Regions from separate parts of the Blautia sp. MCC283 genome, predicted to be linked through region 2. Evidence: predicted binding sites of a transcription regulator. Region 2 holds the regulator's gene; each other region holds the start of a gene.
What was found. Region 2 encodes HrcA, which represses chaperone genes, less so after heat shock. Its sites were predicted from a motif close to TGTTAGCACTCNNNNNNNNNGAGTGCTAACA; they were not measured.
Positions count from the first base shown of each region.

Region 1: the regulator HrcA is predicted to act here: its motif matches at 4,262-4,292, upstream of GPK81_RS01450 (Hsp20/alpha crystallin family protein).
Region 3: the regulator HrcA is predicted to act here: its motif matches at 3,856-3,886, upstream of groES (co-chaperone GroES).
Region 4: the regulator HrcA is predicted to act here: its motif matches at 3,382-3,412, upstream of groES (co-chaperone GroES).

Region 1 is NZ_WQQB01000005.1:22,556-28,657, reverse strand. It holds gene GPK81_RS01465 (MFS transporter) at 1-676, shown strand, start outside; gene istB (IS21-like element helper ATPase IstB) at 1,070-1,846, opposite strand; gene istA (IS21 family transposase) at 1,853-3,391, opposite strand; gene GPK81_RS01450 (Hsp20/alpha crystallin family protein) at 4,432-4,869, shown strand; gene GPK81_RS01445 (nucleoside hydrolase) at 5,137-6,093, shown strand.
Region 2 is NZ_WQQB01000001.1:84,876-90,977, forward strand. It holds gene GPK81_RS00370 (ABC transporter substrate-binding protein) at 1-791, shown strand, start outside; gene hrcA (heat-inducible transcriptional repressor HrcA) at 968-2,011, shown strand; gene grpE (nucleotide exchange factor GrpE) at 2,030-2,665, shown strand; gene dnaK (molecular chaperone DnaK) at 2,719-4,611, shown strand; gene dnaJ (molecular chaperone DnaJ) at 4,633-5,832, shown strand; gene prmA (50S ribosomal protein L11 methyltransferase) at 5,992-6,102, shown strand, end outside.
Region 3 is NZ_WQQB01000028.1:130,084-136,185, reverse strand. It holds gene GPK81_RS10080 (FtsK/SpoIIIE family DNA translocase) at 1-131, shown strand, start outside; gene rlmH (23S rRNA (pseudouridine(1915)-N(3))-methyltransferase RlmH) at 128-607, shown strand; gene GPK81_RS10070 (hypothetical protein) at 773-3,775, shown strand; gene groES (co-chaperone GroES) at 3,910-4,197, shown strand; partial or broken gene GPK81_RS18560 (MATE family efflux transporter) at 4,236-4,646, shown strand; gene GPK81_RS18340 (MATE family efflux transporter) at 4,717-5,175, shown strand; gene GPK81_RS10055 (ABC transporter substrate-binding protein) at 5,354-6,102, shown strand, end outside.
Region 4 is NZ_WQQB01000015.1:240,338-246,439, forward strand. It holds gene guaB (IMP dehydrogenase) at 1-706, opposite strand, end outside; gene GPK81_RS05380 (DUF6106 family protein) at 774-1,277, opposite strand; gene groL (chaperonin GroEL) at 1,395-3,014, opposite strand; gene groES (co-chaperone GroES) at 3,062-3,346, opposite strand; gene codY (GTP-sensing pleiotropic transcriptional regulator CodY) at 3,687-4,472, opposite strand; gene topA (type I DNA topoisomerase) at 4,620-6,102, opposite strand, start outside.

The sequences.
Region 1 (6,102 bases), on a different contig from region 2:
GCTGAAAAATAAATACTGGCATATGCTGATGGTGATATCTATTTGTATTAATATATTCTTCCAAGCTATTAGTACGGTAAATACATATTATAGTAAAGCGGTTCTTCATAATAGCAGTATGATTAGTGTATTGAATACGGCTTATATAGTTCCTGCAATTGTAACCTTTTTCTTTGTACATCTGGTTGTGAAGAAGTATGGAAAAGGAAAGACTACGATGTTTGGCTGGATTATTATCTGTGTCAGCTATGTGATATTGTTACCATTTACAGAAAATACAACGGTACTGATTATTACAGCTGCTATGAGGGGAATAGGATATTGCTTCTTGCTTGCAGTGTCTTCTGCGATGGTAAGTGATGCAGTTGAATATGGGGAATGGAAAACGAAAATTCGTGTTGAAGGTCTGACATTTAGTATGCAGGGATTTGTAGGAACAATCGCAGCAGGTATTGTTACGGCGGTCATTGGATGGGTACTCAATTTCAGCAAATATGATGGAACACTGTCATTTGCAGATACACAGGCAGGATCCGCAGTATTTGCAATTAAACTGCTGTTTATTGCGGTTCCGTTTGTTGTTGGAGTACTGAATATTATATTGTTAAGATTTTACAAACTTGATAAAATGTATCCGCAGATTATTGAGGATTTAAATAAGCGGAATGGAAAATAAGTGGGGAATGCATATGAAGACAAGCATATCAGAAAAAATAGCTTATGGTATGGGAGATGTTGCATGTAATGTAGTATATGCACTTACATCTGGTCTTATCGTATATTTTTATACAAATGTAATCGGAGTATGGAGCTGTCGCTTTAACGAATGAATTCATATCTTTTCTCCCAGTTCTTTCATACGTTCTCCATCTATCGTCCCTTCATAATGTCTGATTCTTGACTTATCAAGTTTTATTTTAACCGAATCAAGTAAGTCCCCTGCTTCAATTGCGAGGAGCAATAAGCAGTGGGTGGGACTTATGAATATTCTCGTGCGATGAAATCGCACTTCCGGAAATTTGGGAATCAGATGTCCGGAAGTGGAAATCACCTGTGTAATTATGCGAGTTTACTCGCGTAGTGCTTTATCCAAGCCATATACCTCACGCATTGATCTATCATGTTCAGCATCAATGCTCGTGATATTTATTCGATAGCTGTCGTGGGCAATACGATCAATGATCGCATCTGCCAGAGGACTGTCACCACCGCCGAGCTGCTCATACCATTCCTCAAATGCATACTGGGAGCAGAAAATCGTTGAAGATTTCTTACGTCTCCTATGAAGCAGTTCGAAGATATCCCTTTGTTCTGCATTCGTCGGTTTCAAGAGAAGCCACTCATCCAGAATCAGGACAACTGGATTTGCATACTTCGCCATGACTTTTTTGTAGTTACCATCTGTCCGTGCTGTCTCCAGATCAATAAGCAGATCAGGAAGACGGACATACTTGGTATTGAAATACTGCTTACAAGCCTCCATACCAAAGGCGCAGGCCATGTAAGTTTTACAACAGCCTGTAGCGCCGGTGATAAAAAGATTCCGGTGTTCAGATATATATTCGCAAGTTGCAAGTCGGTTAATAAGACCCTTGTTAAGCTTGCGTCCGGAAGTGTAATTGATATCCATGATACTTGCTTCCGGTTGGTCGAATCCAGCATTACGGATCAATCGTTTCTGACGATTATTCTTACGATTACTGTATTCGATGTCCACCAGCATACCAAAACGGTCCTCGAATGGTACGTCTTTAAATTTCGTATCATCCAGCTGGTTGCGGAACGCATCTGCCATAGTAGTAAGGCGCATTTCAATTAATTTATCTATTGTACTCTGATTCGTCATATATGTTTACCTCCGATAGTAATCGGCACCTCTTGTGATGCCGTGTGCTTTATGTGTAGTCTTGGATTCAGTAGTTTCTGATTCCGGTTTTACAGAACCTGTTACAAGGATGTTTTTAATACTCTTATAACTGGGTGAAGCTGTATAAGATAGTGCCTTTTTACAGGCTGCTTCAAACAATGCATCTGAGTATTTCTCTGCAAGCTTCAGAAGCCCCATACAACTTCGGTAGGTCTGTTGTTCCACACGTTTGGAGGTCAGTATCGCATTGACCACAGTGTACGTATTTATGCCAATCCGTTCAGCCCATTTGCGGAACCTGTCGCCGTTCCATTCCAGATATTTCTGGTGGTCTTCCGGCATATGTTCCGTGACAGTGCTGTACTTCCCAGGACGCCCCTTCAGACGGCGGTGGGAAGCAATGCGGTTATGATTGTAAAAAATTTCAATAGTGGTATCTGTTATCTTGACATCAACTTTCTTTTTGATGTATTCATAGGGAACTGAGTATAGCATTCCGTCCACAGATATGTGATAATTGAACTGGACGGTGGCTGTTTTCCAGTCGCTCAGTTCAAAACGGGTAGCAGGTAATGGTGCCAGCAATGGTTTTTCTTCCTCAAGAAATAAGCTTCGCCGACTACCCTCTTTCTTCTGAAAGAGCCTTTGGTTGAACAGTTCTAGCTTATCTTTTATTGCACGGTTTAATTCTGCAAGGGAAAAGAACTGTTCATCCCGAAGTGCTGCTGTTATCCAGGTAGAGATATTTCCTACCGTTCCTTCAGCATTCGGCTTATCCTTGGGAGCTCTGACACGAGCCGGAATAATAGCGGTGCAATAATGTTCAGCTAGTTCCTGATAAGTTTCATTGATCTGCTGGTCTTTCCATCCCCCATTGTGAATAACTGTGGTTTTGCAGTTATCCGGTACGAGGATTCTGGCAACACCGCCAAAGTACTCATACATATGGACATGAGCATTGATCCATGATCTCTGCTTCATATCCAGAAATGCTTCCACATATGCATACTGACTGTAAGTCATTACACCTACAAAGATGTAAGATTTTAAGATTTCACCAGTGTCAGGATCAATAATTGTTGCCGGATCACCAGCCCAGTCAACCTCAACCTGTTCGCCGGGTTTACGGTTGATATGCATGGTAGCACGATGTTTCTGCTCATCCTGTTGGATGTGATAGCAGAATTGTGAATACATGAGTGGTTCTTCACCGTTGGCACGGCAATCCTCTATGTACTCAGTCCATAAGAGCTTTTTGGTGACTCCATTACGGAGCAGTTCCTTACGGATGTAAGCGTAGTCGGGCATCTTCTTACTGGCAGATACCTTGCTCTCTTTCGAGAACATGAGCTTTTGAAGCTCTGTGTCGGTCATTGATTCATCAAGAGGCCAAGAGATATTTAGTTCTCTGGCACGTTTTTGAACTTTGACGACAGTTTTTTGTGAAACACCACAGCTTGCCATGATGTTACGTTGTGAGAATCCCAATCCGGTAAGCCGGATGATTTCTCGATATTTGGTCATAATCGTGACCTCCTCATAATGAATTTACACTAAAAGTGCATAACATCATTATAAGGGTTTAGGAAAAATGTGATTCCATTTTTGCCGGAATCGTGATTCCCTAAAAAACGGAACATTGATTTCCATACGCCGGACAGGTGATGGATTTCACCCCGGATTATTCAACTTACTTGTATCAGGAGGGGTACAAGCCCCTCCTGATAAACTGCGGAACAGTTATTCGGTTATGAGCAAGTAGCGAAAGCGGATTGCGAATATCCGATTGACCCAATTGATCATTTTCCGACAGACTGCTTTATTCTTTTTTATAATCACTGCTTTTTAAACGTACGATAAATTTAATACCTTTATCCATCATATGTATAAACGCAGGTGTAGAAGGATATCCTCGGTCCATGATAATGATAAATGGAATATTTCCTATTGTTTCCGGTATTCGCTCTAATTGCTTTTATGCCAGGCGCATCTCATCAAATTTTACTTTGTTACAATCACTTTCTAGTATCATGCGATTCATTACATCATAGATACAGCCTAATCCTATTTGAGCCTGGGGTTTTGTATTTTTTCGGCTTGCAGAACCATACAGTTCCAGCGTTTCAGCAGTGGTAGGAATATTAATGTCTGAGCCGTCTGCCGACAAAATGCCTTAAATTCATTAGAACTCATTTTTTCTATGTCCATGAATGTACGTTTTTGAGAATGTTTCATCAGCATCACATCCTTTTCTGCGGCAGGTTCATGGTTTTTTTTTACAATATAAGCATATAAAAAAAAGCAGAAGACATCTAATTTTTTTAGAATAAATATCGTCTGCTTTAAGTTAATGACATTGCATAAAATCAAGGCTTCACAAATTCTTCACAAAATAATTAGCACTCATCTCTTGACAGTGCTAATAATACGTGTTATAGTACATACAGAACAAAGGAAGAGAGAAAAAGAAATCTTCCGGAGAAAGTTCTTACAGAGTTTTCAGAAACAGTAAATTAAAAACGCCTGCATAATACGCAGCGAATATAGATCAGGAGGAATGAGTTATGTTAATGCCAAGTATTTTCGGAGAAGATTTATTTGATGATTTCATGGGATATCCAACAGGCCGTCAGGCAGCTGCCAATGCTTATCCTCAGGTGAAAGATATGATGAAGACAGATATCCGTGATGTTGACGGAAATTATGAACTGGATATCGATCTTCCGGGATTTAAGAAAGAAGATGTGAAGATCCAGTTGAAGGATGGTTATCTGAACATCCAGGCAACCAGAGAAGAGAAAAAGGATGAGAAGGACGGTAAAGGTAAATATGTTCGAAGAGAACGTTACACTGGAACCTGCAACAGAAGCTTCTATATTGGTAAGAGTATCAAGCATGAAGACATCCATGCGAAATACGACAACGGAATCCTTCATCTGACATTCCCGAAAGAAGAGACCAAGAAAGAAGTAGAAGAGAAGAAATTCATTGCCATTGATTAAGTAATAACAATGTCCGGAACAACCCAAACAGACATTGGATACGTTTCAAAACTCCAAATTGCACATTGCATTTGTTTAAATAAATGTAACCCCCTTTTTTTCACCCCTCTGCCATGCCCCGGCAGAGGGTTTTTTTCATATCTTTACACTTTTTTTTGACTCTGTTATACTTGAGGACAGGTAAACAGCGGAAATAAAAATTATTACAGCAGAGTTTTTCAGGACAGTATATATAAATTTCGGGAAGGTTTTTACAAGGGTGAAGATATGGGAGAGAAAATAAAGGTTATCATGGACTGCGATCCGGGGATCGATGATGGTATTGCACTGGCGTATGCAGCAGCGCATCAGGATGAGATAGAACTTCTTGCAGTAACAACGTTTGCCGGAAATCAGACCATCGATAAAGTAACGAAGAATGCATTGGAACTGGTAGATTTTTACGGACTGAAAGTACCGGTGGCAAGAGGACAGGAACGTCCCCTCGTAAAAGAAGTGATTCATGCAGAAGAATTCCACGGGGAAACAGGACTGGGACATTGCGTACTTCCGGAAACAGGAACGAAGGCTGCATCAGACAATGCAGTATTTTTTATCAGAGAGATACTGGATGATCTTCCGGAAGGACAGCAGGTGACTTTTATCGAGACAGCACCTATGACCAATCTTGCGCTGCTTCTGAGAGTTTTTCCGGAAGTAAAAGATAAGATCCGAAGGATCGTATTTATGGGCGGTGCTGTGAAAGGCGGAAACGTTACTCCGGCAGCGGAATTTAATATTTATGCGGATCCGGAGGCTGCCAAGATCGTGTTTGAGGCAGGGATTCCCCTTGTTATGTGTGGACTGGATGCCACGATGAAATGTAATCTTACCAGAAACCAGATCATGAAGCTATGTCAGTCCGGTAATCCGGTTGCCAGAGCCTGCGGCGATATGGCAGGATATGTTCTTGAAAATTCATCCAAATACCGTTGCGTGGCAAGTATCCATGACGCAGTACCTTTCATGTATCTGCTTCATCCGGAATTCTTTAAGATGGAAAAAGCGATCCTGGATGTGGACTGTTCTGACGGAGCCGGACGAGGTGCCATGCTGTGTGATTTCCGCTGGTGGCTGCACGATGAAGAAAAAATAAAAGATATGATCCTGACAGACGCAGATACCGAAAGCTTTCAGCAGGAATTGTTTGAAGCAATTTATTCAGTAACCGGACAGAAAGCGTGAAGTAGTCTG
Region 2 (6,102 bases):
GGGTGAATCAGGAATTGCTGGATCAGGCTGGTCTGGACAGACTCTCCGGTCTCAGTGATCTTGAGATCCTTCAGAAAAAGCTTCAGAATACGGGAAAATATGCATACGGGGATGCATGGGAGATTTCTTACATATATAATAGTATCAGCGAGTATGTCAATTTTTTCGGAGGAGATTATACAGACTGGACGGATCCGAAAACAAGAGAAGCGGCAGAATATATGAAGCGAATGCTGGATACAGGGATGATATCAGAGGAGAATCTGATCGACCAGCATGATCAGCTGAATGAAAAATTTATAAACGGCCAGTATGGATGTATGTTCATGTATACCGGTGCGTTGAGGACCTTTCAGAATGCAGGCGTATATGGAAAAGATAAGATCCATATGGCACTATTGCCGGAATTTGCCAAGAAGGTGACCAATATCGCAACCTGGCAGTATGTACTGAATAAAAATTCTGATCATAAAGAAGCAGCTCTGAAGTTCCTTCAGTATGTGTCCGGATATGAGGCCAGCAAAAATTACGGACAGCTGACCAAAATCTGTCCGGCAAGACTGGATGTGATCGAGGATAAGAATTTTGATCTGGATGGCATTGAAATGATCCGGCAATATCTGAAAGATTATAAGCTGAAGGCAAGACCACTGTGCACTGATTCCATAGAAGCTGTTTCGGCTATGGGTACGGAATTTCAGAAATATGTGCTGGGACAGAAAACAGAAGCGGAATTTTTTGCCGTGGCACAGAAATGCATAGACCAGTATTACAAAAAAGCATCGTACTGATGCTTTTTTTGTTTTGAAAAAATAAGAACTTTTTTTCAAAACATATTGACAAATATTTTACATGGTGATATCTTAAAGACTGTAGATGTTAGCACTCCACTAAAATGAGTGCTAACAGATATAAAAAAAGAATCAACATCCGTCAGGAAAGAATGAAAAGGAAAGGAGATGGCTTCATGGAAGAGGTGTTGAATGAGCGCAAGCAAAAAATCTTAAAAGCAATCATCAAGACCTATATGGAGACCGGAGAACCGGTTGGTTCCAGGACCATTTCCAAGTATGCGGATCTCAATGTCAGTTCCGCAACGATCCGAAATGAAATGTCAGACCTGACAGATATGGGCTATATCGTTCAGCCTCATACCTCAGCAGGAAGGATTCCTTCAGATAAAGGCTACAGACTTTACGTCAATGAGCTGATGAAGGAGAAGGAAGCAGAGGTTGCAGAGCTGCGAGATCTGATCATTGAGAAGACAGATAAGATGGATAAGGTGCTTAAGAAGGTTGCGAAGGTTCTTGCTTCCAATACCAACTATGCTACCATGGTTTCCGTTCCGCAGTACAGCGGCAACAAGATCAAGTTCATCCAGCTGTCGAGAATGAGCGAGCTTCAGCTTGTGGCAGTGGTTGTCAGTGACAACAACACAGTCCGGAACCAGATCATCAATCTGGATGAGGAAATGGACGACCAGACGATCCTGAAACTGAATCTTCTTCTTAACACCAATCTCAATGGGATCCCGATCCAGGATATCAACCTTGGGATGATCGCCAGACTGAAGGAACAGGCAGGCAGCCACAGCAGTGTGGTGGCAACGGTTTTGGATGCAGTGGCAGCCACCATTCACGTGGAAGAGGAAGATATGGAGATCTATACTTCAGGTGCAACTAACATCTTCAAGTATCCGGAGCTTGCCGATAAAGAGAAGGCAACGGAGCTGATCTCCGCATTTGAGGAGAAGCATGAACTTGCCGATCTTGTAAAAGAACAGATGTCAGATGGAGAGAATACAGGAATCCAGGTTTACATCGGTGATGAGATGCCGATCCAGACCATGAAGGACTGTAGCATTGTAACTGCCAGATATGAACTGGGAGACGGAATGTACGGAACCATCGGGATCATCGGTCCCAAACGAATGGATTATGAGAATGTAGTGGACAGTCTGAAGGAACTGAAGAATCATCTGGATGACGTTTTGAAAAAGAAGAAAACTTAGAAAGGCGGTAGAAAAAAAGTGTCGGAGGAAACAAAGAAAACATCCGAAGAGCAGGAAGCGGAGAAGGAAATCCCCGTAACTGACGGAGATCAGGAAGAAGAAAACCTGACACCGGAGGGAGAAGATCTGCCGGAGGAAGAAAACAATACTCCAGGCGAAGAAGCTGCCTCAGAGGATAAAAAAGAAGAAAAATCAAAAACTTCCTTCTTCGGAAAGAAGAAAAAAGATAAATCTGAGCAGAAGGTGGAGGAACTTACCGATCGCCTGAAGCGTACCATGGCTGAATTTGATAATTTCCGTAAAAGAACGGAAAAAGAAAAATCCAGCATGTACATCATCGGAGCAAAAGAGATCGTTGAAAAGATCCTGCCGGTTGTGGATAACTTCGAAAGAGGTCTTGCACAGGCACAGGAAGGCGATGCTTTTGCAGATGGAATGAAAATGATCTACAAGCAGCTTACCACAACACTGGATGAGCTTGGTGTGAAGCCGATCGAAGCAGTGGGAAAGGAATTCAACCCGGATTTCCATAATGCAGTGATGCATGTGGAGGATGAAGAGGTTGGAGAGAACATCGTGGTGGAAGAATTCCAGAAGGGTTACACCTACAAGGATTTCGTAGTACGCCACAGTATGGTAAAAGTTGCCAACTGATTGATTACAAGTTGTAATTTTACAGATACAGAATAAAACAGGAGGAAAAAATCATGGGAAAGATTATTGGTATTGACTTAGGTACAACAAACAGCTGTGTAGCCGTAATGGAAGGTGGACAGCCAACAGTTATCGCAAATACAGAAGGCGCAAGAACAACACCATCCGTTGTAGCATTCACAAAGACAGGAGAGCGTCTGGTAGGTGAGCCTGCAAAACGTCAGGCAGTTACAAACGCAGACAGAACAATCTCCTCAATCAAAAGAGAGATGGGTACTGATTACCGTGTAACTATCGACGACAAGAAATATTCTCCACAGGAGATCTCCGCAATGATCCTTCAGAAACTGAAAAAGGATGCAGAGGCTTATCTTGGTGAGAAAGTAACAGAGGCTGTTATCACAGTTCCGGCTTACTTCAACGACGCTCAGCGTCAGGCAACCAAAGATGCAGGTAAGATCGCAGGTCTTGATGTAAAACGTATCATCAACGAGCCTACAGCAGCAGCTCTTGCATATGGTCTTGACAATGAGAAAGAGCAGAAGATCATGGTATACGACCTTGGTGGTGGTACATTCGATGTATCTGTTATCGAGATTGGTGATGGCGTTATCGAGGTTCTTTCCACAGCTGGTAACAACCGTCTTGGTGGAGATGACTTTGATAAGAAGATCACAGACTACATGCTTTCCGAGTTCAAGAGAACTGAGGGCGTAGATCTTAGCAACGATAAGATGGCTCTTCAGAGACTGAAAGAGGCAGCTGAGAAAGCTAAGAAAGAGCTTTCTTCCGCAACAACAACAAACATCAACCTTCCGTTCATCACAGCAACTGCTGAGGGACCGAAGCATTTTGATATGAACCTTACAAGAGCTAAATTCGATGAGCTGACACATGATCTTGTAGAGATGACAGCTGAGCCGGTTCGCCGTGCACTGTCTGATGCAGGTATCACAGCTTCCGAGCTTGGCCAGGTACTTCTGGTTGGTGGATCTTCACGTATCCCGGCAGTACAGGATAAGGTAAGACAGTTAACAGGCAAAGAGCCAAGCAAGAACCTGAACCCGGATGAGTGTGTTGCACTTGGTGCTTCCGTACAGGGTGGTAAACTTGCAGGTGATGCAGGTGCCGGTGATATCCTTCTTCTGGATGTTACTCCGCTGTCCCTGTCCATCGAGACAATGGGTGGTATCGCAACTCGTCTGATCGAGAGAAATACTACAATTCCTACAAAGAAGAGCCAGATCTTCTCCACAGCAGCAGATAACCAGACAGCTGTAGATATCAACGTTGTACAGGGTGAGCGTCAGTTCGCGAAAGACAACAAATCCCTCGGCCAGTTCCGTCTGGATGGAATTCCGCCAGCACGTCGTGGAGTTCCGCAGATCGAGGTAACATTTGATATTGATGCCAACGGTATCGTTAATGTATCCGCTAAAGACCTTGGAACAGGCAAAGAGCAGCACATCACTATCACAGCTGGTTCCAACATGTCCGATTCCGATATCGACAAAGCTGTCAAAGAAGCAGCTGAGTTCGAGGCTCAGGATAAGAAACGTAAAGAAGCTATCGACACAAGAAACAATGCAGACTCCATGGTATTCCAGGTTGAGAATGCACTGAAAGAAGCTGGCGACAAGCTTGACGCAAACGATAAAGCAAGTGTTGAGGCTGACCTCAATGCACTGAAAGATCTCCTTGCACAGACAGCAAACGCTCAGGAGCTTACAGATTCTCAGGTTGCAGATATCAAGGCTGCACAGGAGAAGATGATGGAGAGTGCTCAGAAACTGTTCTCCAAGATGTATGAGCAGACTCAGGGAGCTCAGGGTCAGGCTGGTCCTGGACCGGATATGGGCAACATGGGCGGAAACGCTGGTGCTCAGGGCGGAAATGAAGCAGGATACGGCGATGATGTTGTAGATGCTGATTACAAGGAAGTCTAAGACAAGTAGGAAATAATTACAATGGCTGATAAAAGAGATTATTATGAAGTCTTAGGTGTGGATAAAAACGCCGACGACGCAACATTAAAAAAAGCATATCGTAAGCTGGCCAAGAAATATCACCCGGATGTAAATCCGGGTGATAAAGAGGCTGAGGCGAAATTCAAAGAGGCGACAGAGGCGTACTCCGTTTTAAGTGATGCCGATAAGAGAAGACAGTATGATCAGTTTGGTCATGCAGCATTCGAAAACGGCGGCGGAGGCGGTGCCGGCGGCTTTGGCGGATTCGACTTCAACGGTGCGGATATGGGAGACATCTTCGGAGATATCTTCGGAGACCTGTTCGGCGGCGGAGGCAGAACCAGACGGGCCAACAACGGACCGATGAAGGGTGCCAACCTTCGTGCACGTGTAAACATTACTTTTGAGGAAGCGGTTTTCGGATGCGAGAAAGAGCTGGAGATCGTTCTGAAAGATGAGTGTACCACATGTCACGGAACCGGAGCAAAACCGGGAACATCACCGATTACCTGTCCGAAATGTAAAGGTCAGGGACAGATCGTTTATACTCAGCAGTCCATGTTTGGTATGGTACGTAATGTTCAGACCTGTCCGGACTGTAACGGAACCGGTAAGGTGATCAAGGACAAATGCAGTGCCTGCCGTGGAACCGGATATACTTCTTCCAGAAAGAAGATCCAGGTATCTGTACCGGCCGGTATCGACAATGGCCAGTGTATCCGTATCCGTGAAAAAGGTGAGCCGGGAACCAACGGCGGACCGAGAGGAGATCTGCTGGTTGAGGTAAATGTGGCCCGTCATCCGATTTTCCAGAGACAGGATATGAATATCTTTTCAACAGCTCCGATCACATTTGCACAGGCTGCACTTGGCGGTGAGATGCGGATCAATACCGTTGACGGTGAGGTTTCCTATGAGGTGAAGCCGGGAACACAGACGGATACAAGAATCCGCCTGAAAGGAAAAGGTGTTCCGTCATTACGTAACAAGAACGTTCGTGGTGATCACTATGTAACACTGGTAGTCCAGACTCCGACCAACCTTAATGAGGAGGCAAAGAAAGCTCTGGAGGCTTTTGATGCTGCATGCGGCAACCGTCCGGCAGCAGACAGTACAGCCGAGACTTCCGAAAAATCTGAAAAAACAGAAAAGAAGAAAAAAGGTTTCCGTGAGAAAGTCAAGGAAATGTTTGAGGAATAAATGAACATAAAACAGGAAAGAGGCATAAAAAGCCTCTTTCTTTTTTTTCTGTATTCGTGTATATTAAAAGAAGTGCCCGTTTTCGGGACAACAGAAAACAGGCGACAGACAGGAACGAAAATCCGTAAATGTGTATACAGCATAAGGAGATATAGAAATATGAAATGGAACCGTTTTACACTTAAGACAAAAACAGAGGCAGAGGATATCGTGATCTGCACACTTGCCGAAGTGGGAATTGAAGGAGTGGAGATCCAGGATAAACAGCCG
Region 3 (6,102 bases), on a different contig from region 2:
ATCGTGCGGCAAGAATCATGGATCAGCTTTGCGATGCCGGTGTCGTGGGACCGGAAGAAGGAACGAAACCCAGAAAGGTTCTTATGTCAGCAGAAGAATTTGAAAATTATCTGGAGGAGAACGGCGGATGAAGATCAGTATCCTGACAGTAGGAAAGATAAAAGAGAAATATTTAAGAGATGCGATCGCAGAGTATTCCAAGCGCCTTGGCCGTTACTGTAAGTTGGAGATCATAGAAGTATCCGATGAGAAGACACCGGATAATGCAAGTGAAACAGTGGAGGAGGCTATCCGTAAAAAAGAAGGAGAACGCCTTCTGAAATATATCCGTGATGATGCTTTTGTGATCACATTGGAGATTGCCGGGGAACAGCTTACTTCGGAGAAGTTTGCAAAAAAGATCAATACCCTCGGCATCCGTGGAGTCAGCCATATCCAGTTTGTGATCGGAGGTTCCATCGGCCTTGGAAAAGAAGTTCTTGCGAGATCAGATTATGCGCTGAGTTTTTCGAAGATGACTTTTCCACATCAGCTGATGCGTGTGATCCTTCTGGAACAGATCTACCGCAGTTACCGGATCATCAACGGAGAGCCATATCATAAATAAGAATGAGAGAGCGGCCTTTCACAGCTATCTGTGAAAGGCTGTTTTATATCTGAATTTCTACAGAAAAAGTAAAAATTGGCAAAAAAGATTGACGAAACTAACTCGTTATTGTATAACAAAGTTATAGATAATTAACTAATATCATGGCAGAGGGAGTTATTCGGTATGAAAAACAGAAAACGAAGATCAGCTGCAGTATTGGCCGCGGGTATGTCTGTATTACTGGGAGCAGGTACGATCACAGGTGCCACGGAGCAGACAGATGCAGATAACAGTATCCGCAAGGAAGAAACTGTTTATGTTAATACAGAGGCAGACGGGACAATAAAAGAGATTACCGTGTCAGAATGGCTTAAAAACGCAAAGACATTATCTGATTCGACAATCACGGATATTTCAGATTTAAGTGATATCAAAAATACAAAAGGTGATGAAGGTTTTACCCAGGATGGAAAAACGCTTACCTGGGAAACAGATGGAAGAGATATTCATTATGAAGGAAAAACAGAGAAAGATCTTCCAGTGACAGTGACTTTTTCCTATGAACTTGATGGAAGAAAGATTAAACCGGAAGACCTTGCCGGAAAAACCGGCCATCTGAAAATACATGTTGCTTATGAAAACCATGCAGTTACAACAAAAAAAATCAGTGGAAAAAGTGTAAAGTTATACTCACCGTTCATGATGCTTACAGGAATGATCCTTTCTACAGATCATTTTTCCAATGTAACTGTAGATAATGGCAAGGTAGTGGAGGATGATTCCAGAAACATTGTGCTTGGTATAGCCATGCCTGGGCTGAAAGAAAGCCTGGATCTGAGCGAAGATATGGCGAAGGATATCAGTATTCCGGAAGAATTTACAGTGGAGGCCGATGTCACAGAATGTGAAATGAGTTCTTCGTTTACGGTAGCCATGACAGATGTGCTGGATGAGATCAATCTGAATGATCTGGACAGTATTGATGATCTCCAGGATTCTATCAAAAAAATGACAAAGGCTGCGTCCAAACTGATGAAAGGAACAAAATCACTTTCAGAAGGTGTCGATACCCTGAATGAAAAATATAAAGAATTTGATCAGGGGATAGATGCATTAAGTACCGGTGTTTCTGCTTTGGAATCCGGCGCACAGAAGCTGGATGACGGAGCAGGAACGTTAAATGGCGGAGCTGCCGCTTTAAGTAGTGGGGTAGCCACACTTGCTCAGGGAGTTTCTGCCTATACAGAGGGAACAGGAACTCTTGCTTCAGGTCTGAAACAGTATACAGGCGGAGTAGATACGTTAAGTGGCAGTATGTCTGAAATGAAAAAAGGCGTCCAGTCTTATACAGAGGGGGTGGACAGTTATGTATCCGGTGGCAGCAAGCTTGCAGAGGGAACTGTTGCCTATGTGAAAGGAACTTCTTCATTAACGGATTATATGAAAAAGTACATAAAAGGAAGCTCTGCACTTTCTGACAGTATGGTCCGGTATCTGGAAGAGATAAAGACGTTGCTTTCCAGCATGGATATTCTGATCCCGGGAATGGATGAGACATTGAAGGATACGAAAGCGGCGGCAGATAAAATGCAGTCACTCAGTACTTCTCTGGATGCAGATGCGATAGCGGATCTTTCGGAAAATACTTCCGGATATGCAGAAAAAATTTCTGCGTATAACAGTCAGGTGGAGAGATATGTTGAAAGCGTAGAACAATTTGGACAGAAAATATCAGCGCTTCAGGAAAACATATCAAAGATCTCTGACGGGAAAAATATTTCTCAGATAACACCGGATGTTCAGGAGGCTGCGGATACCCTGAAAGATAACGCAGATATAATGAATACCCAGGCAGAGACAATAGAAAACTGGATCAGCAGCGCAGGAGAAACGACAATAGACACAACAACCGTGGATCAGGGGATTTCTGATGTAAGGAATAACCTTTCCGCAGCGGAGTCTTCGCTTTCCGGGATTGATTACAGTACCATGGATGAGGGAACCAGGGCGGCGGTGCAGGCTGCACTTGAAGCAGTCCAGGCCGCCAGAAGCAGTGCGGACGGAATTGATACTTCCTCTCTGAAAGGACAGCCGTCAGATACTTCACCATTAAAAAATGCAGCAGATACATTGAAAAGTACTGCATCTTCCACAAGTACTGCCGCACAGAAAACGCAGGGTGCTGTTCAGAGTCTGAATGCACTGGTAGATACCGTGGATTCAACAGGATGGGCGATCACAGAGCTTCATGATGCGGTCAATAAACTTGAACAGGAGGTACAGGATCTGGCAGGAGATGGCCAGAAGCTTAAAAATACCGGAAGTTCACTGGATGATCTTGGAAAACAGCTTTCTGATACGGTAAAAACTATGGATAATGCCCTTTCGGATCTTGGAAAGCAGCTTCCGGGAATTCAGACAGAGATCAGTACATTAAAAGATACGGCAGATACACTGTCTCAGAAAAATAAGAAAATTCAGTCTGGCTATCAGAGTAATCTTTCGGCAGCAGGAGAGCAGTTCGAAAAGAACGCAGATACGCTGGATACACTGGGAAATGCTGTGAATTCAGGAATTACCGATCTGCAGGGCAAAAAAAATAAAACCGCAGATTCGCTGATAAATGGAGCTTCCTCTCTGGAAAAGACAGGAAAAACACTGACAGCAGGAAGTAAACAGATTGAAGAAGCCCTTGCACAGCTTCGGAGCGGCGTTCTGGCACTTTCTTCAAACAGCAGTACTCTGACATCGGGAGCGGATCAGCTTGTTTCGTCAGGAAAACAACTGAACGATGGTGCCAGCCAGCTTGCATCTGGTGCCGGAAGTCTTGCGTCCGGAACTCAGGCTTTGAAGAGCGGAATGCAGACACTGTCATCTGGAGTGGGAACTTTGTCTGACGGCGCGGATAAGCTGAAAGATGCAAGCGGTCAGGTGCAGGAAGGAATCAGCAAGCTGAGTGAAGGTGCAAAGACTTTAAGTGACGGACAGACAAAGTTCTATAAAGAAGGTGTGAAAAAACTGGATGACGGTGTGAACAAAGATCTGAAGAATGTTATTGACCGTTTTAAAGCTCTGAAGGCGGAAGATGTTTCCTATGACAGTTTTACACAGCGTTCAGACGATATGGAGGGCAGTGTGAAATTTATTTATGAGACAGAACCTATAGAAATCAGCGACAAAGAATAAAAACGATAGGATCCTGATGAAACTGTGTGGATTGCGGTAAATATCTTGACAATTTCCGGATTTGTAGTATGATAAGAAAAGAGTAGCACTCGTATTAAAAGAGTGCTAATAAATACAGAAAGAAGGAAATAAACATGGCATTAAAACCAGTTGCAGACAGAGTAATCGTGAAATATTTTGAGACAGAGGATAAGACAGCATCCGGTATTGTTCTTCCGGACAGCTCCAAAGAGAAGACACAGCAGGCAGAAGTTATTGCTGTTGGTTCCGGTAAGATCGTAGACGGGAAAGAAGTTCCGATACAGGTAAAACCCGGCGACCGTGTAATCTACGGAAAATACACAGGAACTGAGATCAAATACGAAGGTGAGAAATATCTGGTCATCAATGCCGATGATATTATTGCCATTGTAAAAGACTGATGAAGAATTTTTACCGTAATTTTCTGAAATTATGATCCATGCTGGTTTTGCAGAATGTAGTAACTTTAAGTGTCAACCTTGCTGACAACATTATGCTTGGTGCATTCAGCGAGACTGCATTATCCGGAGTAACCACTGTAAATCAGGTACAGTTCGTCTTTCAGCAGCTGCTCATGGCGCTGGGAGACGGACTTGTCATATTCGGAAGCCAGTACTGGGGAAAGAAAGAGACAAAACCGGTGAGAAAGATCAGTGCCTGGGCCATGTGCACAGGCATTTTTATTGCTCTCATCCTGTTTCTTCTGGCAAGCTTTTTTCCACGTCAGCTGCTGGGGCTTTTTACAACAGACCAGACAATTATTGAAGCCGGACTTTCCTATCTTGCGATTATCCGTTTTACCTATTTTTTCTTTGCGGTGACACAGATTCTGCTGGCTACGCTGCGCTGTGTGGAAATCGCGGGGATCGCTTTCGGGCTTTCTGTCATGACTCTGATAATTAACTGCAGCATCGGTCACCATGGGAAAAACGATAGGTTCTGGAGATCTGAAGCTTGCAAAACTCTATTCCAAGAAACTTCAGAAACTTTTTGTATTCATGGGAATTATCTGCGGCGTGCTGCTTTTCTTTATCCGTATTCCGGTCTTAAGCCTTTACCAGCTTTCTCCGGAAACCAGAGAAATGGCCAATACATTTCTTATGATCTTAAGTGTGGTGATGGTAGGAATGTCTTATCAGATGCCTACCAATGGAGGCATTATCCGTGGAAGTGGCAGTATTGCCTATTCCATGAAGGTGGATCTGATCAGTACCTGGGCGATTGTGATCCCATTATCTATGTTTATGGCATTTGTGGTCAAAGCATCACCGGCCATTGTGGTGTGCTGCCTTAACGCAGATCAGATTTTTAAGTGTGTACCCGCATTCCTGAAATGCAATTACGGGCACTGGATCAAAACCATGACAAATATTTCTTGACGCCTGTCTTGCCTGTAGGTAGAATAAAAGATAAGGTTTTATGTGCGAAAGGGAAATTCCGGATAGAATTTCAGGATAGGCTTGACAAAAATATGAGGATATAGTACCATCGTACATATATCATAGTAACTCAGTGGGAAAACGGGAATACCCGCTGAGCCAGAGGAGGAACAAAGAGATGAGAAAAAAAGTACTGGCAGCGCTTCTGGCAGCTGCAGTAGCAGGAACGACTGTTATGGCAGGAACAGCAGTATTTGCGGCAGAGAACACCGAAGGAGCCAAGGCTGCCGGCGGTAATATTACAATTGCAGAAACCACAGATCCTCAGAATATCAATCCGCTGTATGTTGTGGATCAGACAAGTTTTGATATGATGCAGGCACTTTACAGCCCGTTTTTTGAGATCGTGAATGGAGAAATGTATTACGGAAACGGACTTTGTGAGAGTGTGACAGCTAACGATGATGCCAGCGAGTTTACTCTGAAGCTGAAAGACGGACTGAAATGGCATGACGGTGAGCCTCTTACCGCTGATGATGTGGTATTTACCATGCAGGTTCTGGTAGACGAGAAACAGAATGTGCCATATTCTTCTTACGGATATGTGAATGATAAGGCGGTAGAGGCAGAGAAAATCGATGACCTTACCGTGAAGCTTTCCCTCGGATCTTCTTCCGCAGGATTTCTTGGCGGTTTAAGCCAGGTTTATTGTATTCCGAAACACATTTATGAAGGTGTGGAAAATATCGGAGAGAGCGATCTGAACAATGAGCCGGTAGGAAACGGACCGTTTAAGTTCGAGGAGTACAAATCCGGTGAGTACCTTAAAGTAACAAAATTCGATGATTATTATGAAGATGTAAATCTGGATTCCATCACTTTCAAGATCGTTAAAGATTCCAGTTCTGCCAATGCGGCACTTGCAAG
Region 4 (6,102 bases), on a different contig from region 2:
CAAGTGCATCTACACGTGCAAGTACATTGGCTGTGATACCAACTGCCGCACCACAGAGAAGACGTCCCTGTGCATCCTTGGCTGCAAGCGGATATTTGATCTGTTTCTCGATATCCTTGATGGTAATGAGTCCTTTTAAATTAAAGTCGTCATCTACAATGGGTAATTTCTCCTTACGGGATTTCGCAAGGATCTTCTTGGCATCCTCAAGTGTGATTCCTTCCTTGGCTGTGATCAGTCCTTCAGAAGTCATGCACTCCTTGATCTTTCTGCTGAAATCTGTCTCAAATTTAAGATCACGGTTTGTGATAATACCTACAAGCTTTCTGCCTTCTGTGATCGGAACACCGGAAATACGGTATTTCGCCATCAGATCATTGGCATCTTTCAGTGTATGCTCCGGTGAAAGATAAAATGGATCTGTAATAACACCGTTCTCAGAACGTTTAACCTTATCAACCTCTTCTGCCTGTGCTTCGATGGACATATTCTTATGGATGATACCGATACCACCCTGTCTGGCCATGGCAATTGCCATTCTGTGCTCTGTAACTGTGTCCATTCCCGCACTCATCATGGGGATATTCAGCTTTACTTTCTTGGTTAAATACGTTGAAACATCTACCTGATTCGGAATCACTTTAGAATAAGCCGGAACCAGAAGGACGTCATCAAACGTAATGCCTTCACCAATAATAGTACCCATTGCATTTCCTCCCTTGTGTAAGATATTTTAAATTTGTGAACTAGTGTAACAAAAAACAAGATTCATGTCAATCCAAAAAAACTTTACTTGGTGCAGAATTTTTCATGGTGTTTGCAAGTGCGTCATCCAGTTCCAGGATCACTTTGCAGGTTTCTCCACTGTCTCTTATGATCATTGCATAGCGTTTATGATCCTCAATTCCTGATGAAAAATCATACTCTTTCATCTTCTGATTGCCATTATAATAGTCCATTCTGTGGGACTTTAATGGTGCCACAAGGTCTGCCTCCGCAAGCTGGAGCGATTTCACTCTTTTCCTTTTTGATTTTGACATGATCATATCAATGTCCAGTTCTCCGTTAACAAACAGATACTCGTACTCCAGATCTGTCTTCGGTATTACAAAATAACATGCAATACCAAGTGCAATAGCCGGTACCAGCAAAAGTACATTCAGCACAAGGCCTCCCAGGACCATGATCACCGTCAGCACTATCAGACCGTATTTCACAACCAGATCTTTCGCTGTCTGCTTCTTTTTTACCAGAAGCTCTGAATATAAGTCACTCATTTGTTTCTTCCTTTCGTAATTTACTGACTTTTTGATTATAACACAAAAAGAGAGCCGCGTCTATGACGCAGGCCCTCTCATTTTGTGAATTAATTATTTCACCTGCTAAGCTGATAATTACATCATTCCCATTCCCGGGTTTGCAGCCGGAGCCGGAGTATCTTCTTTGATTGTGGAAACTACAGCCTCTGTTGTAAGGAGTGTAGATGCAACACTTGTAGCATTCTGAAGAGCACTTCTTGTAACCTTAGCCGGATCAAGGATTCCGTTCTCAACCATGTTTACGTATTTCTCATTGAGAGCATCGAAGCCTGTACCGATCTCAGACTCTCTTACTTTGTTGATAATAACAGCGCCTTCCAGTCCTGCGTTTGCAGCGATGTGGAACAGCGGAGCCTCAAGAGCTTTCAGGATCACATAAGCACCTGTCTTCTCATCTCCTTCAAGTGTTGTTGCAAGTTTTGCAACCTCTTTGGAAGCATGGATGTAAGCAGATCCGCCACCTGCGATGATACCTTCCTCAACAGCTGCTCTTGTTGCTGCAAGAGCATCCTCAAGACGAAGTTTTGCTTCTTTCATCTCTGTCTCAGTAGCAGCACCTACACGGATAACAGCTACGCCGCCAGCCAGTTTTGCAAGTCTCTCCTGAAGTTTCTCTTTATCGAACTCGGATTTTGTCTCCTCGATCTGAGCACGGATCTGTGCAACACGTTTTGCAATGGCATCTTTGTCACCGAGACCATCAACGATAACTGTGTTCTCTTTTGCAACTTTAACAGATTTTGCACGTCCAAGCTGCTCCATCTTAGCTTCTTTCAGGTCAAGACCAAGCTCATCGGAGATCACCTGTCCGCCTGTCAGGATCGCGATATCCTGAAGCATCTCTTTTCTTCTGTCACCATAGCCAGGAGCTTTTACAGCTACTACCTGGAAGGTTCCTCTCAGTTTGTTGACGATCAGAGTTGTAAGGGCCTCACCCTCAACATCCTCAGCGATGATGAGAAGTTTCGCACCGGCCTGAACAACCTGCTCAAGAAGTGGAAGGATCTCCTGGATATTGCTGATCTTCTTGTCTGTGATCAGGATGTACGGATCATCAAGAGTTGCCTCCATTTTCTCCATATCTGTGGACATGTATGCGGAAATATATCCACGGTCAAACTGCATACCTTCTACAAGGTCAAGCTCTGTATGCATGGTCTTGGACTCCTCAACAGTGATAACACCGTCTTTGGAAACTTTCTCCATAGCATCAGCAACAAGCTGTCCAACCTGCTCATCACTTGCAGAGATTGCTGCTACGTTAGCGATCTGCTCTTTGCCGTTGATTGCCTGGCTCATGTTCTTGATCGCTTCTACTGCAACATCTGTTGCTTTTTTCATACCTTTTCTGAGGATGATCGGGTTGGCACCTGCTGCCAGGTTCTTCATTCCCTCATGAACCATTGCCTGAGCAAGTACAGTCGCTGTTGTAGTACCATCACCTGCTACATCGTTTGTCTTGGATGCAACTTCCTTGATGATCTGAGCACCCATGTTCTCGAATCCGTCCTCAAGCTCGATCTCTTTTGCGATGGAAACACCATCGTTTGTGATAAGCGGAGCACCGAAAGATTTGTCAAGTACTACGTTTCTTCCTTTCGGTCCAAGTGTTACTCTTACTGTATCTGCAAGTTTATTTACACCAGCTTCAAGTGCTGCTCTTGCTTCTGCGCCATATTTAATTTCTTTTGCCATGATAAAATGACCTCCTATTTATATTGATATACGATAAGATGTTTATATTATTTAATAACTGCCAGGATATCTTCCTGTTTTACAATGATGTAATCCGTACCATCCATCTTAACTTCTGTTCCTGCATATTTGGAGTAAATAACAGTGTTTCCGACTTCTACTTCCATCTTTACTTCTTTGCCATTTACAACTCCGCCAGGACCAACTGCGATAACTTCTGCCTGCTGTGGTTTCTCCTGTGCCTGTCCCGGAAGTACGATTCCGGATGCTGTTGTCTCTTCTGCCTCAACCTGTTTTAATACTACTCTGTCGCCTAAAGGTACTAACTTCATGATCTATGTTCCTCCTTATCAGTTCCATTTTCGTTTGCTAGCACTCACTTTCTACGAGTGCTAATCACTATGGCTATATTAGTGAATTTCACGTTTTTTCGCAACTCTTTTAAGATATACTATTTCTAGTTTATTCTCGTTATATCTCTTTAATACTCTTATTTTCTCTTATTTTCTTAATTTCATTATTTATTTTGATTTTTTCTAAAAAGATACACTTTCCTTTTATGCGATCCTGCAAAAGAATTTCAGTAAAAAAGAGACTGCCCACAATAACGGGTAGTCTCTTTCGTCACGTTCTTTATCTTATATTATCAGTCGGCAGATAATGCAGATCGCATTATGCCTTTTTGTTTCTCTGTGCCTTGATCTCCTCAAGCTCGTCGAAGATTACTTCATTAAGAACCTTAATGTAAGTTCCCTTCATACCGGAAGAACGGGACTCGATCACACCTGCACTCTCAAATTTACGCAGTGCATTTACGATCACAGATCTGGTGATACCTACGCGGTCAGCAATCTTGCTGGCAACAAGGATGCCTTCGTCTCCATCCAGTTCATCAAAGATATGGATGATCGCCTCAAGCTCTGAGAAGGACAGGGTACTGAACGCAGATTTCACGATCTGCTGCTTTCTGTCTTCCTCCGCATTCTCATCATGAACCGCACGCATCATTTCCAGACCTACAACAGTTGTACCGTACTCACTGACAATAATATCTTCAATATCATACGGATGATCGTTACGATACATAAATAATGTTCCCAGTCTCTCACCTGCAATATCGATAGGGTTTACGATTCCCTGATAATTCCCTGGTACATGCTCAAAGCCAAGTGTCTGGAGATTGACATTCTCCTTGGTAGAAAGAACGCCAAGAAATCTCTCGTTCAATAACGGATCAATATGTCCGCCGATCTTATCATCGATCAGCTCTGTGATCTCATCTACGCCCGGACAGATACTGACTCCCAGAACCTTACCTTTCTTACTGAGTACCAGGATGTTGGAACTTAAGGTTTCCATGAGCACCTGGCAAATGTCGTTAAACACTACCTTGCTTGAGCTGCTGTTATGCAGAAGCTTATTGATTTTTCTAGTTTTATCTAGCAACTGAACGCTCATTTTTTCCTCCTTTCACTTTCGTACCTTGAAAGAAATCGTTTTTCTAGTCTAATATTACACGTTATTCTGGAAATTTACAAGACATTTTTATATTTTTTTTATTTTTAACGGGATTTTCTGAAAATTGGTAGAAAAGCATTTATTCCATCAATCTTCATCTTTTGGTTTCTGTTCCACATATCCGCAGGTTTCCTGGCTGCAAACCAGCTTATTTCCCTTTTCGAGCATATAATTGCCACATTTCGGACATTTCTTTGCGGATGGTTTCTGCCAGGACATAAAATCACATTCCGGATTATTCTCACATCCGTAATATTTTCTGCCCTTTTTCGTTTTTTTCATGACAATTTCACCGCCACATTTCGGACATGCAACACCAATCTTTTCATAATATGGTTTCGTATTACGACAGTCCGGGAATCCCGGGCATGCAAGAAATCTTCCGTGTGGACCATACTTAATTACCATGTTACGGCCACAGTTGTCGCAGACTACATCTGTAACCTCATCCTGGATATCAACTTTCTCCAGTTCTTTCTCCGCCTCATCCACATCATGTTTCAGATCCGGATAGAAATTACGTACAACAGTCTTCCACTGCACAGTGCCTGCCTCCACGCAGTCCAGAAGTCCCTCCATGGTAGCTGTAAAGTTTACATCCACAATACTCGGGAATGCCTGTTTCATAATATTGTTAACAACTTCACCAAGCTCTGTAACGTAAAGATTTTTCTGTTCCTTTGATACGTAGCGTCGGCTGATGATCGTTGTGATCGTCGGCGCATAGGTACTCGGGCGTCCAATTCCCAGTTCTTCCATGGTTTTTACAAGTGATGCCTCTGTATAATGTGCCGGTGGCTGTGTAAAATGCTGTTCCGGTTTCAGTTCTTTCAGTTTCAGCTCCATGCCTTTTTCCAGGCTCTGACTTAAAATATTGCCTTTTTTGTCATCGCCCTCTTCTGTATACACAGACATAAAACCATCAAACGCAACCTTGGATGCCGCAACCGTAAATACATACTCGCCGGCTCCGATCTTGACAGATGTAGTCTCATAACGTGCCGGTGCCATTCTGCTGGCCGCAAAGCGTCTCCAGATCAGCTGATACAGACGAAACTGATCTCTGGTGAGAGATTCTTTCACAAGAACCGGTGTCCTTGTAATGTCTGTAGGGCGGATTGCCTCATGGGCATCCTGGATCTTCTGTCCGTTTTTGACTGTCTTTTCTGTCTGAGAAACATAATTCTGTCCGTACTGTTCAGAAATGTAGGTTCTTGCTGCTGCATCTGCTTCCTCGGAAATTCGGGTGGAATCTGTACGCAGATAAGAGATCAGACCTACTGTGCCGCTTCCCTTGACATCAACACCCTCATATAACTGCTGTGCCAGACGCATGGTTTTCTGTGTGGAAAAATTCAGAGTCTTGGCCGCTTCCTGCTGCAGTGTACTGGTTGTAAACGGGAGCGGAGCATTTTTGATCCTTTCGCCTTTTTTTACTTCTGTGATCTCATATTTACAGTTTTCCAGATTTTTCAGGATTTCATCCATTTCCTGGCGGTTTTTGATCGGAAGTTTTTTATCAGTTCCATAGAACTTGGCCGTTAACGGCTTCTTTTCACCTTTTACCTGA